2 regions of the Solibacillus sp. FSL W7-1324 genome follow, and region 2 is predicted to be linked to the other one. Evidence: predicted binding sites of a transcription regulator. Region 2 holds the regulator's gene; the other holds the start of a gene.
The links. Region 2 encodes CtsR, which represses protease genes until heat stress. Its sites were predicted from a motif close to ATGGTCAATAAAGGTCAAACA; they were not measured.
Positions count from the first base shown of each region.

Region 1: a site for CtsR is predicted at 5,275-5,295, ahead of MKY71_RS03760 (ATP-dependent Clp protease ATP-binding subunit). Genes of this name have one in related genera too.

Region 1 is NZ_JBBOYH010000001.1:804,243-811,743, forward strand. It holds gene MKY71_RS03730 (fumarylacetoacetate hydrolase family protein) at 1-454, shown strand, start outside; gene MKY71_RS03735 (YisL family protein) at 654-1,022, shown strand; gene MKY71_RS03740 (alpha-amylase family glycosyl hydrolase) at 1,623-3,074, shown strand; gene MKY71_RS03745 (Cof-type HAD-IIB family hydrolase) at 3,128-3,934, opposite strand; gene MKY71_RS03750 (prolyl oligopeptidase family serine peptidase) at 4,037-4,801, shown strand; gene MKY71_RS03755 (metal-sulfur cluster assembly factor) at 4,863-5,171, shown strand; gene MKY71_RS03760 (ATP-dependent Clp protease ATP-binding subunit) at 5,344-7,473, shown strand.
Region 2 is NZ_JBBOYH010000001.1:3,598,605-3,606,105, forward strand. It holds gene MKY71_RS18010 (ATP-dependent Clp protease ATP-binding subunit) at 1-174, opposite strand, end outside; gene MKY71_RS18015 (protein arginine kinase) at 171-1,268, opposite strand; gene MKY71_RS18020 (UvrB/UvrC motif-containing protein) at 1,265-1,807, opposite strand; gene MKY71_RS18025 (CtsR family transcriptional regulator) at 1,820-2,284, opposite strand; gene MKY71_RS18030 (DUF4870 domain-containing protein) at 2,487-2,792, opposite strand; gene MKY71_RS18035 (acyltransferase) at 2,913-3,125, opposite strand; gene MKY71_RS18040 (globin-coupled sensor protein) at 3,291-4,604, shown strand; gene MKY71_RS18045 (acyl-CoA thioesterase) at 4,662-5,150, opposite strand; gene MKY71_RS18050 (aldehyde dehydrogenase family protein) at 5,215-6,645, opposite strand; gene MKY71_RS18055 (DUF4003 family protein) at 6,677-7,501, opposite strand, start outside.

The DNA of each region.
Region 1 (7,501 bases), 2.8 Mb from region 2:
AGCTGTCGTAATCGGCAAGCGCGGAAAAAATGTTCCGAAAGCAATGGCATTTGACTATGTGTTCGGTTATACAATTGCCAATGACATTACAGCGCGTGATGCACAGGAGAAACATAAACAATTCTTCTTAGGCAAAAGTTTGGAAGGCAGCTGTCCGATGGGGCCGTATTTAGTAACGAAAGATGAAATTCCTGATCCGCATGCATTATCCATTGTGACGAAAGTTAATGGTGAAGTACGCCAAAATGGATCGACGAAAGATATGCTGTTCTCAGTTTCGGAAATTATTGAGACCGTTTCAAAATATGTAACGCTTGAGCCGGGCGATGTTATTTTAACAGGTACGCCGGCTGGAGTTGGAAAAGGGATGAATCCGCCTCAATTCTTAAAAGCAGGCGATGAAGTGAAAATTGCAATTGAAGGAATCGGGACTTTAGCAAACCGATTTGCTTAATAGTTTTATAATGACGGATTACTAGTTTCCGATATTAATAGGCAGTAGATTTTCATTGTTAAGAAAATCTACTGCCTTTTTTGCATAGAAATTTAGCTTTTTTATGACAACTCGTTGAACTTGGAAGATTCAATTGAATTTAGAGGGCTTTACATGGTAGGATATGCCTGTAGAGAAAAATAGAAGAGGTGGAAAATTCGTGGATTTTTTAACTAGTACGACACATTTGCACATTACGACTTGGGCAATCGCATTAATATTATTCTTTATTGCTGCATTATCCGGTAAAAAGTTGAAAGCAGTACACATGATCTTACGTTTAATGTACATTTTAGTAATCGTTACAGGATTGTCTTTATTCCTTGAGTGGCGCGATAAAATTCCTGAAAGCGGCATGAACTATGATATGAAAGTATTATTTGGTATCTTAGTAATCGGCTTTATGGAAATGGTATTAGTACGCAAAAGCAAAGGCAAATCTGTCAATATGTTCTGGGTACTGTTCAGTATCGTTCTATTAATTACATTATACTTAGGCTTAAGCATGGGTATCGGTGTAAACTTCTAATAAAGATTGAAGCGTGTTAAAAGTTGAAGTGGCTTTTTACACGCTTTTTTGTATGGAGAAGGGTGGATTCTACTTTTACGGGGAAACGTTCTACTTATGTAGTGTTTTGTTCTACTTTAGGGGAGAGACGTTCTACTTTATAGAGGAAAGGTTCTACCTTTCCGTTTCCTCTTTCCACATTTTATCCTGAAAGTTCTAATAGCTCCGGGTGTTCTACATTCAGATGTATTCGTTCTACTTTTGACGAGAAAAAGTTCTACATTAGGTCGTGAGTGTTCTACTTTGCTGACCCAACGTTCCACATTTCACCTATAAAGTTCTACTATCCCCGCAGTTTCTACATTTCCCGCGATTTGTTCTACCTATGTGGAGAATCGTTCCACATTATATCAAGGAAGTTCCACTTTTTCGGCTCCACGTTTTACATACAATCCTCTATTTAAAAACAACGCGCCTTCAATTTTTAGCTAAATCAATCCCTTCATACACATTTCTGACACGTATTTGTCGAATTTCCTATAAATAACTATTTAAGGTAGCTACGTTTATATCTTTTTTGGTAAAATGACGATGGACTGTATATGAAAGAGAGGGAAATGAATGGGATTTAATAAATGGTTTCGTACATTAGCTGCGGGTGTGCTGCTTTCGACTTCATTGTCAGTTGCTGCTGTTGCAAATGCGGAAGAGCGTACGATTGCAGATGAAAGTATATATGATGTTTTAGTGGACCGTTTCTTTAACGGTACCGGTAAAAATGATGATGATGCAGTAAATGCGCAAGACCCGACGATGTTTGCGGGCGGGGATTTCAATGGATTGCTGAAGAAAATCGATTATGTAGCAAATATGGGCTATACAATGCTGTCAATTGGCTCTGTATTTGAGACTGAAAAATATGATGGCTCGATGCCGACGAGCTATACAATGTTTGACCACCGTTTTGGTACAGCCGATGAATTTAAAAAAATGGTCGAGGCTTATCAAAAACGCGATGTTAAAATAATGGTGGATTTCCCGATTTCCAATGTGAGTCCAAACCATGAACTTGCAGAAAAACAAGGATTTGTGGCATCTGAAAATGATGGGAAAATCCAGTGGGACCTAACGAATGAAGAGGTACAGAATGAGCTGATCAACAGCGCTGTACAATTTGTAGATACATATAAACTAGACGGGGTTCGATTGACGAATATTGAACAAGCCGATACTGCTTTTTTAAATCGCTTTATCGAGCAGTTAAAAGCAGCAGGTGCCTATGTAATTGCGAATGCAGAAAGTGACGCTGATTTTGACGCGAAATTTTATAGTGATACAGCGACTAACTTCACGAATGCATTTAAAAATGTTGATTTAAATACAACAGTACTGGAGCCTCATATCGAGGAAATGCTATCGGGAACGCCGGTTTTATCGATGACCGATACAATCTGGTCGGACCGCTTTACATTGGCGGCAACAGAGGAAGGGATGTATCCTCCGACACGCAGTAAAATTTCCATTGCGAGCACGCTATTACTTCCTGGTGTGCCGGTTGTACAATATGGATCTGAAATTGCAATGAACGGGGAAGCCGGTGTTGAAGCGCACCAGTACTACAATTTTAAAACGGACTCGGAACTAGCCGATTATGTCGGAAAACTTCAGTCATTGCGAAATGATTCCGACACTTTACGTAACGGGGAATTTAAATGGCTTGAAAATGAAGACGGCTATGTTGTATTTGAACGCAAATCCGATGAAGAAACATGGATTGTTGTCATTAATAATAGTAGTAAAACAAAACGTGTGCATATTCCTGTCGCTGAGCTAGGTGAGGGAAAAGAAGTTCGCGGGATGTTCAACAGTGAAATTATCCGTGAAAATAAGGACGGCAACTATGCCATTATTTTAGACCGTGAAATGGTGGAAGTGTACCAGGTGATTGATGCGCGTGGCATTAACACATCCTACATTGTGGCGCTTGGGTTAGTTGTTGTGCTGTACACAGCATTTATGATAGCGATTATGAAACGCGGAAAAAAACGCCGTGCCGAGAATTCAGCACAATAGTAAAAAAGCCTGGAAAAGCAGACACTATGCTTTGCCAGGTTTTTTCTAGTTTATTACAGTTTTAAGCGGTCTTGCAGGAATTTCCCGATGCCGTCTTCATTGTTCGATAGTGTAATTTCATTGGCGATAGATTTCAAATCGTCAATACCGTTACTCATCGCAACACCAACGCCTGCATATTCAATCATTTCCATGTCGTTGTCCTCATCGCCAAATGCAATGATACGATCGCGCGGAATGCCCATTTCTTTTGCAATATAGTCAATGCCTACTGCTTTACTCAACCCTTTATGGACAATTTCAATAATCGGGAATGGCGCTCCCCAACGGCGATGCTCAATCAGTTCAGCATGAACATCCTGTAAATGTTGGCGGATGATCGGTGTATTTACATCATCGGCTTGAATAAGCAAACTTGTCGGGTCTTCCTTTAATATATCTTTTAGATCGCCGGTTAAAATAGTCGGGTTGCCCATATGCAGCAACTGAAGCACACCTTCGTCTTCACGATGGAGATATACGTCATCCATCACTTCGGCGATTAAGTTATCATATTCATATTTATGAACGGATTCTACAACATCGTGGACTACACTCAAATCCACTGTTGTATGAATGGGTTTCCACATTGGATTTTTAGGATGGTGGATGAGGGCTCCGTTGAAATTGACAATCGGAGTTGTTAAACTCAGCTCCTGATAATAAAGCTGACTCGCACGATACGGACGTCCTGTCGCAATCATCACCTGATGACCAGCTTCTTTTGCTTTCAACAAAGTTTCCTTTGTCAGCGCAGAAATCTTTTTCTCGTCCGTCAATAAAGTGCCGTCTAAATCTAATACAATTAAATGTTCGTTCATAAGAGTAAGCCTCCTTTAGCCTGGGTATAATTGTAACGTGCAAAAATAGCATTCGTCAAAGTTTTGAAACATCGACCAATTTTTGCTAATGTAAACAAAGAGGTGAGAAATTTGATAGTAGATCAAGAACAATGGAAGTCCATTCCATTACTGCATGTATATGATGAAACGATGGATGAGCAAACACCGGTCGTTATTTTTCTTCATGGTTTTATGAGCGCAAAGGAACATAATTTACATTACGCTTATCAGTTTGTGCAACGAGGTGTACGTGTTATACTGCCGGATGCATTAATGCATGGTGAGCGCTCGAATGAATTGACGGAAGACCAGATGAACTTTAACTTCTGGAAAATTGTATTAAAGTCAGTGGAAGAAGTACATACTATTTATGAAGAATTGAAGCTGAAAAACTTGGCAGGAAATAAGGTTGGCATTGCCGGAACTTCAATGGGCGGCATTGTAACATCGGGTTGTTTAGCGATCTATCCATGGATTGAAACAGCAGGTATTTGCATGGGAACGACAAGCTACACGAAACTGGCACTCCATCAAGTAGAGGATTTAAAGCAAAAAGGCGTAACATTCCCGCTATCCGAAGAACAGCAATCTGGCCTGATTCAAATGCTGCAAAAATTCGATATGGAGCAGCATGAGGAATTATGGGCGAACAAACCGATTATTTTCTGGCATGGGGAGCGTGATACGGTCGTTCCTTATCATATGAGCCGAGATTATATTGAACAACTGGAAAAAGAAAAAAAAGCAGAACATATTACTTATTTGGCAGAACGAAAAGCTGGGCATGCGGTATCGAGAAACGGGATTTTGCAAGTCACGCAATTTATGGCGCATTGTTTGGCATAAAGGATACGTTCTGCTATGATAAACAATAACACCAAGGCGAAAGGGGAAATTTAAAATGGCAATTGATCACGATATGAAAGAAAGTATGTTAGGTGCATTGGAAAACGTAATTGACCCTGAGTTAGGCATTGATATCGTCAACTTAGGCTTAGTATATGAAGTGGATTTAACAGATGAGGGCTTAGCAACTGTTACAATGACATTAACATCAATGGGCTGTCCGCTTGCACCGGTTATCGTTGACCAAGTAACAACGGCACTTAGCGAATTACCGGAAATTAAAGAAGTAAAAGTTGATATCGTATGGCAACCGGCATGGTCTAAAGACAATATGTCCCGCTATGCAAAAATGGCATTAGGCATTCGTTAATAAGAAGTGAATAAATAAATTGAAATTCGGTCATTTTGCATATAGGCAAAGTGATCGATTTTTTTTAGAACTTTTACGAAGAAAACAGGGCGTAATTATTTGTTGTTTGACCATCTTTGACTTATAATTAAATTAATCAAAAAAGGTCAAACTAAAGGAAAGGGTGCACTCTATGCAATTTAACCAAACACAAGATAATCGTCCGCCATTAGAACAGTTTGGACGCAACTTAATTGAACAAGTAAAACACGGTAAGATGGATCCGGTTATTGGACGAGATGAGGAAATCCGGAACGTCATTCGTATTCTGTCACGTAAAACAAAAAACAACCCTGTCCTCATCGGTGAGCCGGGTGTTGGTAAAACAGCAATTGTCGAAGGACTGGCACAACGAATTGTTAGACAGGATGTTCCGGAAGGATTGAAGGATGCAGAGCTTTATGAACTGGATATGAGCGCACTGATTGCAGGGGCATCGTATCGCGGGCAGTTTGAAGAGCGGCTGAAATCTGTATTAAAGCAAGTGAAGGAATCCGATGGGCGAATCATTTTATTCATCGATGAAATCCATACAATTGTCGGTGCAGGGAAAACGGACGGAGCAATGGATGCGGGAAATATGCTGAAACCAATGCTTGCACGTGGTGAACTGCATTGTATTGGAGCAACAACATTGGATGAATACCGTATGTATATTGAGAAAGACCCTGCATTGGAACGCCGCTTCCAGCAAGTAATGGTGCGAGAACCTTCTATTGAAGATACGGTTTCTATTTTACGCGGAATAAAAGACCGTTTTGAAGAACATCACCGTGGTGTTCGCATACATGACCGTGCGATTATTGCAGCGGCTCAACTGGCAAACCGTTACATTACCGACCGCTTTTTACCGGATAAAGCAATTGATCTTGTCGATGAAGCATGTGCAATGATCCGCATTGAAATCGATTCAATGCCGCAGGAACTGGATCAGTTATCACGCCGCCTGACACAGCTTAAAATTGAGCAGCAGGCACTGAAAAAAGAAAAAGACGATGCGAGTAAAAAACGTCTGGAAATGATTACAGATGAAATAGATACATTGGAAGTATCGATCAAGTCAATGAAGGAACAGTGGGAACTCGAGAAAAACGGCCTGCAAATCGTTCGTGACAAAAAAGATGAACTGAAAAAAATGGAAGCCGAGCGCGATGACTTATTTATTTCCGGCAGTAATTTAGCGCGGGCAAGTGAGCTTCAATACAGTAAAATACCGCAGCTGGAAAAGGAAATCGCCGAACTGGAACTGCAGCTGAAACAGTCGGAAGGAAACCGGATGCTGCGTGAAGAGGTAACCGAAGAAGAAATCGCTAAAATAATTTCACGCTGGACAGGTATTCCGGTAACGAAACTTGTTGAAGGTGAACGTGAAAAACTGCTCCGTTTAAAAGATACTTTGCATGAACGGGTAGTTGGTCAGGACGATGCGGTAACTTATGTGACGGAAGCCGTTTGGCGTGCGCGTTCCGGTATTAAAGACCCGAATAAGCCGATCGGAAGCTTCCTGTTCCTCGGTCCAACAGGTGTCGGGAAAACGGAACTGGCAAAAGCATTGGCGGCACAACTGTTTGATTCAGAAGACCATTTTATCCGCATTGATATGAGCGAGTATATGGAGAAACATTCTGTATCACGGCTAGTCGGAGCTCCTCCAGGCTATATTGGCTATGAAGAAGGCGGTCAGCTGACAGAAGCGGTTCGCCGTAATCCATATTCTGTTGTTCTGCTGGATGAAATCGAAAAGGCGCATCCGGATGTTGCGAATATTTTACTGCAAGTACTTGATGATGGCCGTATTACCGATAGCCAAGGACGGATCGTCAACTTTACGAATACCGTTATCATCTTGACATCCAATATCGGCTCACAGTTTTTACTGGAAGCGTCAGAAGAAGTGGAACAGCTTGTCCAAGCGGCATTGCGCCAGCACTTTAAGCCGGAGTTGTTAAACCGGATGGATGATATTATTATGTTCCATGCATTATCGAATGAGCACTTCCATAAAATTGCCTGGAAATATGTAAAACAGCTTCAAGATCGGGTCGCAGAACAGGAAATTACATTGTCTGTTGATGGGGAAGTGGTAGACTGGATTGTGAAGCACGGGATTGATCCGCAGTTTGGTGCACGTCCGCTTAAACGCTTCGTCCAACGCCATTTGGAAACAATCGTTGCCCGTGAGCTGTTAAAAGGTGAAGTTACAGCGGGCGGAAGCTTATCGATTAAACTGGAAAATGAAGAGTTAGTCATAAAAACAAATTAAGTGTGATGAAAGCTTGTACGTGAATGCG
Region 2 (7,501 bases):
TTGTGGGCTAATATTAATTGCTTCCAATGCTTTAGCGGCAATTCCGCCACCTTCACGAATTAAGCCAAGTAAAATATGTTCAGTTCCGATTTCTTTATGCTTAAGACGAATGGCCTCTTCTTGAGCAAGTTGTAATACCTTTTGAGCACGTTGTGTGAATCGATTAAACATCATAGAAAATCCTCTCCTTTTTCCCCATTGTTTGTAGCTTCATCTTGCTCGTTTAACTTTTCTTGCAACAGCTTCGCACGATACATGTCGCGCTCTGCCGGTTGTAACGTAGTACCAATATATTGCTGAATGAGTCCAGGTTGCATAATAAGCATGCACTCATTTAGTTTACGCTGGGAAATTGTTTCTAATAATCCTAAACTTACCCCAAGACGCACATTTGATAAACAGCTTGCGGCTTCTTCACTCGTTAAAATTTTTGCATACTTCAAAGTACCGAGTGAGCGGCTTAGGCGGTCTTCCAACACGGAAGGGGCACGCATCAGCAAATTTTTGCGGGCAAGTTCTTCTTTTTTGATTACTTGCTCGACAACATCCTGAAGCTCCTGCAAAATCATTTCTTCTGATTTACCTAAAGTAATCTGGTTTGATATTTGATAAATATTTCCTAAATTTTCACTGCCTTCTCCATATATACCCCGCACTACCATTCCTAATCTTGTCATCATCTGAATTAACGGATTCATCTGCTTCATCATTGTGAGTGCCGGTAAATGGAGCATGACAGAAGCTCGAAGTCCTGTTCCGACATTTGTTGGGCAACTTGTCAAATAACCATAGCGGTCTTCATATGCATACGTAATTGACTTACTTAAGAAGCGGTCAATATTACGAGCCTTATCAAATGCTTCTTTTAAGTTCATGCCTTGCATAAGACTCTGGATGCGAATATGATCCTCTTCATTTACTAATATGCTAATGGATTCATCTTTTGTTAAAAAAAATGATCCAATTTTTTTTCTTCGTGCCAAATTCGGGCTGATTAAATGTTTTTCCACTAATATTTGGCGCTGTAAAACCGGCATATCTTTTATTTGGAAATAGGAAAACTGATATGGATTGTTATCCGAAGATAATAATGACTGCATCATTTTTTCTTCAATCAGTTGTGCTTCCTGTTCTGTAAAACTAATCGGAAATCGAGTATTGGCAATATTACGAGCAAGCCGAATGCGCGTGCTAATGACGATATCTGAATCGCTTTCGTGCTGCATCCAGCTGGGACTGGCATTCGTTAAAAAATGCTCGATGTTCATGCGTTCCCCTCACCTTCCTGTTTTATTTTACTTTCCAATTCCCTTACCTCATCACGTATGGAAGCTGCATCTTCAAAACGCTCTTCCGCAATAGCTTGCTGCAGTGATGATCGGAGCTCTTGGATTTGTTGTTCTACTTTTTCTTTTGAAGGCCCTTCTTCCACATACCCTACATGCTGAGTACCTGCCTGAAGTCGTTCAAGTAGCTGTGGTAATTGCTCGCTAAATGTTTCGTAACATTGGCCGCATCCAAATTTACCTTGCTTTAAAAACTGCCGGTACGTAAACCCGCAGGAAGGGCAGGATTTTGGGCTGTTTGTATTCGTTGTCGTACTTTCTTTTTTTGCATTCACAGGTACAAAATTGAACCAATTTGAAATAAGCTGCTGAAGAGATGCTGGCTCTTCATTTACATCAAATTGAAATGGATGAAATTGAGTAGCACATACTTCACAGTAGTGACGTTCTACTTTTTGCCCATTGTGAACTTGAGTAACGGTAACATTGGCATGACGCTGTTTACAATGCTCACATATCATAATAATCCACCTCTACTTTTCAAAAGAAATCGTTTGTAGCATCGCATGCATAATACGTGCTCTTAGCTGATCACGCAGCGGTAAAGCTACCTGTAATGTGACCCGATCTAAAGCGGCTTTCATGATGCTTCCTTCTCGCTCTGTAATAATATCCTCTTCCAATAACCGGAAAATAATACGTTCAGCATTAGTCTGAGCAATGGCGTTACCTATTTGTGTTTCCATTTCGTCCAGTAAATTTTTCTTAGAGTGGATTGTTACACGCAAAATCCGAATATAACCGCCACCACCCCGCTTACTCTCTACATAGTAGCCATGCTCGGTCGTGAAACGTGTATTGATAACGTAATTGATTTGAGAAGGAGCGCAGGCAAATTGCTTAGCTAATTCGTTACGCTTTATTTCAATAAGTCCCTGTCCCTCTAATTCAATAACTTCCTTCAAATACCCTTCAATTATGTCAGATATATTCCTCATGCTGTCTCTCACCTCTCATCAACTGACTTTGACTATCTTTGACTTAAATATACAACATTTATTTTTTGTAATGCAACTAATCACTCTTGTTTTAGGTTTCCCTATTTTTACATTAATAAATCCCTATTTATGTAAAAAAAGCGATAAGGTGTTTTTAAACAAACCTTACCGCTTTTATGAACTTTGCCAGAATGAGGATAAATTATACCCAGCGTCCGACAATTGGATAATTCCAGTGCTGATCAGATAATGCTTTTACAATACCGATAATCGGTGCAATCCAGAAGATGACCAAAAATACTAACAGGAATGGTAAACCAATTAAAACTACAGAAAGAACTCCTGCAATCGCTATTAAAATTCCGAATACAATCTGGAAAAGCAATGCCTGGATTGCTGTACGTTTTACTTCATCTTCAGAACTTATTAAGAAAAACAGAATCGGTACTAGGAATGGTGCAAAGAATGCACTGGCATGTATGATGATTTTCGACCATTTAGATTCCATTTGATATCAACCTCACTTTAGTTTATTAGCTTATTTACGGATAATATTCATAAAAGTTTCATAGAGAGGACAAAAATCCCGAATTTTATTTCGAGATTTTTAAATAACGTCGATATTTAATCAGTATGGGCCTCTATCCTTCGGGTTGTCGCCTTCCTGAGGAAATAAAAAGTAGGAAATAACCGCGGTTAGGATTGTTGCTCCGATAACTATTAATATGCGGTCACGACTGCCTACTTCTGCGTAATTATTAACGAGCATAATATACGATGCAATCGCCACCCCTAGGGACAAAGGTAAAACAAATTTCAAACGCCCTTTATGAAACTTCATCTTTACAACGCCTTTCACTATTTACTGCATCTATTTTAATAGTTATTATCTTACCTTAAATACAAATTACTGTAAATTTTAATTCTTTATAGAAATATTACTGATACTAACCGATATAAACAGTAAAATAGTATTATTTAATAAATACACGAAACGAGGAAGAACATGGGTATTCTGTTTTCAAGAGCAACAAAAGTTTCAAACAAGCCATTTTTTGATATAGCTGAGTACAGTCAGCAAGTAAATTTGGATGTTTCAAACTATCCTAACTTACATAAACAGCTTCAATTACTAAAATTAACGAAAGAGGATTTAGCCGTGATTAAACAGCTGGAGCCTTTTGCACAACAGGTAGTTCCGGTTATGGTGGAAAAGTTTTACGGTGCAATCAGCTTAAGTCCTGAACTCGTAGATATTATAGGAAGCTCAGCTCGAATGGAGCGACTTAAAGGTACTTTAACAAAGCATTTAGAAGCGATGTTCAACTGTAATATCGATTCTAAATACATAGAGGAACGACAAACGATTGCGCATGTCCATGTCAAAATCGGATTGCAATCAAAGTGGTATATTGCATCATTCCAATCGCTAATGACAACGTTTATCGACTTTATCAGTAAAATTGAAATGTCGAATGGAGAAATGGCTAAAGCTATAGATGCCTTTTCAAAGCTGATCAACCTCGAGCAGCAGCTTGTAATTGAAGCCTATGAAAAAGAAGAACAGCGCATTCGTACTGAAAGTTTGGAAATGAAATCCCGAATTGTTGAGCGAATTCAACAAACAGCACAAGAATTAACGCATATTAGTGATCAGACAAATGCCTCGTTACAGGAAATCGCGAGTCAATCTGAAGAAATTGCTTCGAATACAACTCAAGGCTTAAATTTAGTTGCGGAAACGGAAAATAAATCAACGACAGGTACTACCTATTTAATTAACCAAACAGCTATTATGACAAACATTTTAGATCGTGTGGATACACTTGAATCATCAATGGTTAAACTGCGTCAATCATCTAAAAAAATTGCCGAGATTGTTGGATTAGTAACGGGAATTGCCGATCAGACAAACTTGCTTGCATTAAATGCATCTATTGAAGCAGCACGTGCAGGTGAACACGGAAAAGGATTTGCCGTAGTAGCTGATGAAGTTCGAAAGCTTGCTGAGGAAACTAAAAATGCGGTACAGAACGTTTCCCATTTAATTAAAGAAACGGAACTGAGTATTTCACAAATGTCCGATTCTGTATCAAGTGTTGATGAACAAGTAAAAATGAGCGTGGATACACAAAAAAACTTGGCGGATTCCTTTACATCCATTACAGAAGCCGTACATGGCATTAAAACGCAATATGAAAATACAAATGAAGACATTCATGCCATTTCGTCTGTTATTACCGGTTTAACACATACGACAAACAATGTATTAACTTCATCGGATTCATTGCTCCATATTGTTCAGGAGCTGCATGATTAATTTTATTTAAATACTAAAGGGATACCAAATGTTAATTTGCATTTGGTATCCCTTTTATTATGCACGGCGTTTTTTTGATAATGCTCGCTTTTGTTTTCGATGTTCCTGACGAATCGGACCTGTTTCAAATAAATGGCGTTCGAAATCTGTCTCCGGTTCAACACCCGGTACTTCTTTCGGCTTGCCGTTTTCGTCAATCGCAACCATCGTTACGAAGGATTCCGTCGTTAATTTCTTTGCACCTGTTTTAATATTTCTTGATACAACCCGTACATACACTTCCATTGAAGTACGGCCTGTCCCGGAAACAACAGCTTCCAACTCAATCATATCACCTGCATAGGCAGAGGATACGAAATCGACTGAGTCAAAAGAAGCAGTAACGACTTCGCCTTGGCAATGTTTCATCGCTGCAATCGCTGCAATTTCATCAATATATGCTAACACTTTTCCTCCGAATATCGACTGATGATGATTTGTATCAGGAGGTAGTACTAATCGTGTCTGGATAGATTTTGAAAAGCTCATCGGCAGAGTATTTTTCATAACCTTCCTCCTTTCTGAACTACACTCCATGTTACTATTCAGAAGATGGAAGTGCTAGTCCAAACTATTCATAATTCAACTTCATTGTAATAAATTTTAAATCGGTCATTTCTTCCACAGCATACTTAATGCCTTCTTTACCGTAACCGCTCATTTTGACGCCTCCATACGGCATATTATCTGTACGGAATGTCGGAATATCATTAATGATGACTGCACCTGCTTCAATCTCTTCGGCAGCTTTCATCGCATCGGTTAACACATTTGTGTAGATCCCTGCATTTAGTGCAAGTTCTGATCCGTTGACAAGGGCAATTGCTTCGTCCAATGTCTCATAAGGTACAATGGATACAATCGGTGCAAACGTCTCTTCACAAACAATTTTCATATCAGGCTTCACATTCGTCATGACAGTTGGCGAGCATGTGCGCTCTGTAAATTCAGCTCCTGCTGCAACGGTTGCCCCATGCTGTTTCGCCTCTTCAATCCAGTTTTTTATACGGCTAACCTCATCAGGATGGATCATTGCACTTACATCCGTTTTTTCATCATGCGGATCTCCGACAACGAGTTTCTTTGTCTCTTCAACAAATAATTTTGTGAACTTCTCATAAATCGAACTATGAACATAAATGCGTTGCAATGAAATACATACTTGTCCGGCAAACCCAAATGCTCCGCCTACACCGCGCTTCATAATTTTTTCAAGCGGTGTTGAAGGTTCTACGATGAGCGCCGCATTTGAACCAAGCTCCAGTGTAATTTTTCGGAGGCCGACTTTTTCTTTAATTTTCAGTCCGACCGCACCACTACCTGTAAATGTCACTTTTTTTACAAGTGGATGTGTTACAAGTGTTTCGCTCAATTCGCCGCCGCTGCCTGTCACAATTTGCAATGCGCCATCCGGTAAACCTGCTTCTTTGAAAATTTCAGCCATTACAAGAGAACTTAACGGCGTTTGAGAGGCAGGCTTTAATACAACTGTATTCCCTACAGCAAAGGCTGGACCTAATTTATGAGCTACAAGATTAAAAGGAAAATTAAACGGTGTAATTGCAGATACTACACCTAATGGAACCCGTTTTGTATAACCGATTCTGTCTTTAACGCCAGGTGCTGCATCCATCGGAATCGTTTCGCCCGTACTTTGTTTTGCCGCTTCGGCAGCGAACTGATATGTTGCAATCGTACGGTCCAATTCGGCAATACCTGCTGAAATCGGTTTAGCCGCTTCATCCGCCAATATTTTTGCAAGTTCCTTTTTACGTTCACGCATGATCGTTACAACTTTATATAGAATTTCCGCACGTTCATAAGCAGTCGTTTTTTTGAATGACTGGAATGTTTGATGGGCACCTTCAATCGCACGCTCCACATCCGCTGTTGTAGCTTTTGCCACATTTGCAAGCACTTCTCCCGTGTAAGGTGTTTTTAACTCTGTTGTTTCTTTTGTACTTTCCCATTTGCCATTAATCCATAATTTAGTCTGTTTCATTTAAATCACTCCTCACTATTGTTTACCCAATTTAAAAAATTATATCGAGAATATCGATTGCCAATAGAAATGGCAAATCGCCTATATAATCGCTCATTGTAAGAGCCTGCATAAATAATAAACTATCGTTGAAATTAGATAATGTATCGTTTTCAATCAAATTTTTCAGCACAAATTGTACAGCGACCATTAAAGCATACGGTTGCATCCCCATAAACATCGAAAGTTTGGCGAGCATCTTTTCCATTTCTACAATTTCATCGACAACTTCTGATGTAGCGCCTGCTACAGCAAGCAACGCTATATACGGATAAAATCTTTTCTTCACTTTCACGCCACTATTTATAAATGACTGCCTCATCGCAACTACATATTCAGTCAATACAGGCTGAAATTCTTCATCATACAATGACAATAGCTGAGCCATTGCCTGCAGGGCATCACCGTTTTTAAATCCTTCGCTGTGCAATGCATCATAGTATTTCCGCATTGTTTCGGCAAGATTAACTGGATTACTTTGCTTCTTTGTCAGTAAAACCGCGTAGGGGATATCATCTTTTCCCGTCAGGAAGTAATGATGCTTTTTCATCTCGTCATGTAAAATTTTCGCTCTTTTCGCATGTGCTTCGTCCGTTAAAAAAAGGGATGCAATGTGTAGATAGCCGCTGCTTTTAAACCCTGCGCTCAATAATGCCTTTTCATTGGACCTTACTCGATGAAGCTCCTGTTCAGTCTGCGGATGCAATACGAAATGCCCTAACATTTTATACGTTAATACCGATTTATTTGATGGTGTAGAGAAAAACTCAAAAAATGATTGCTTCGATTTTTGACTATGTATACCTTTTACATTTTT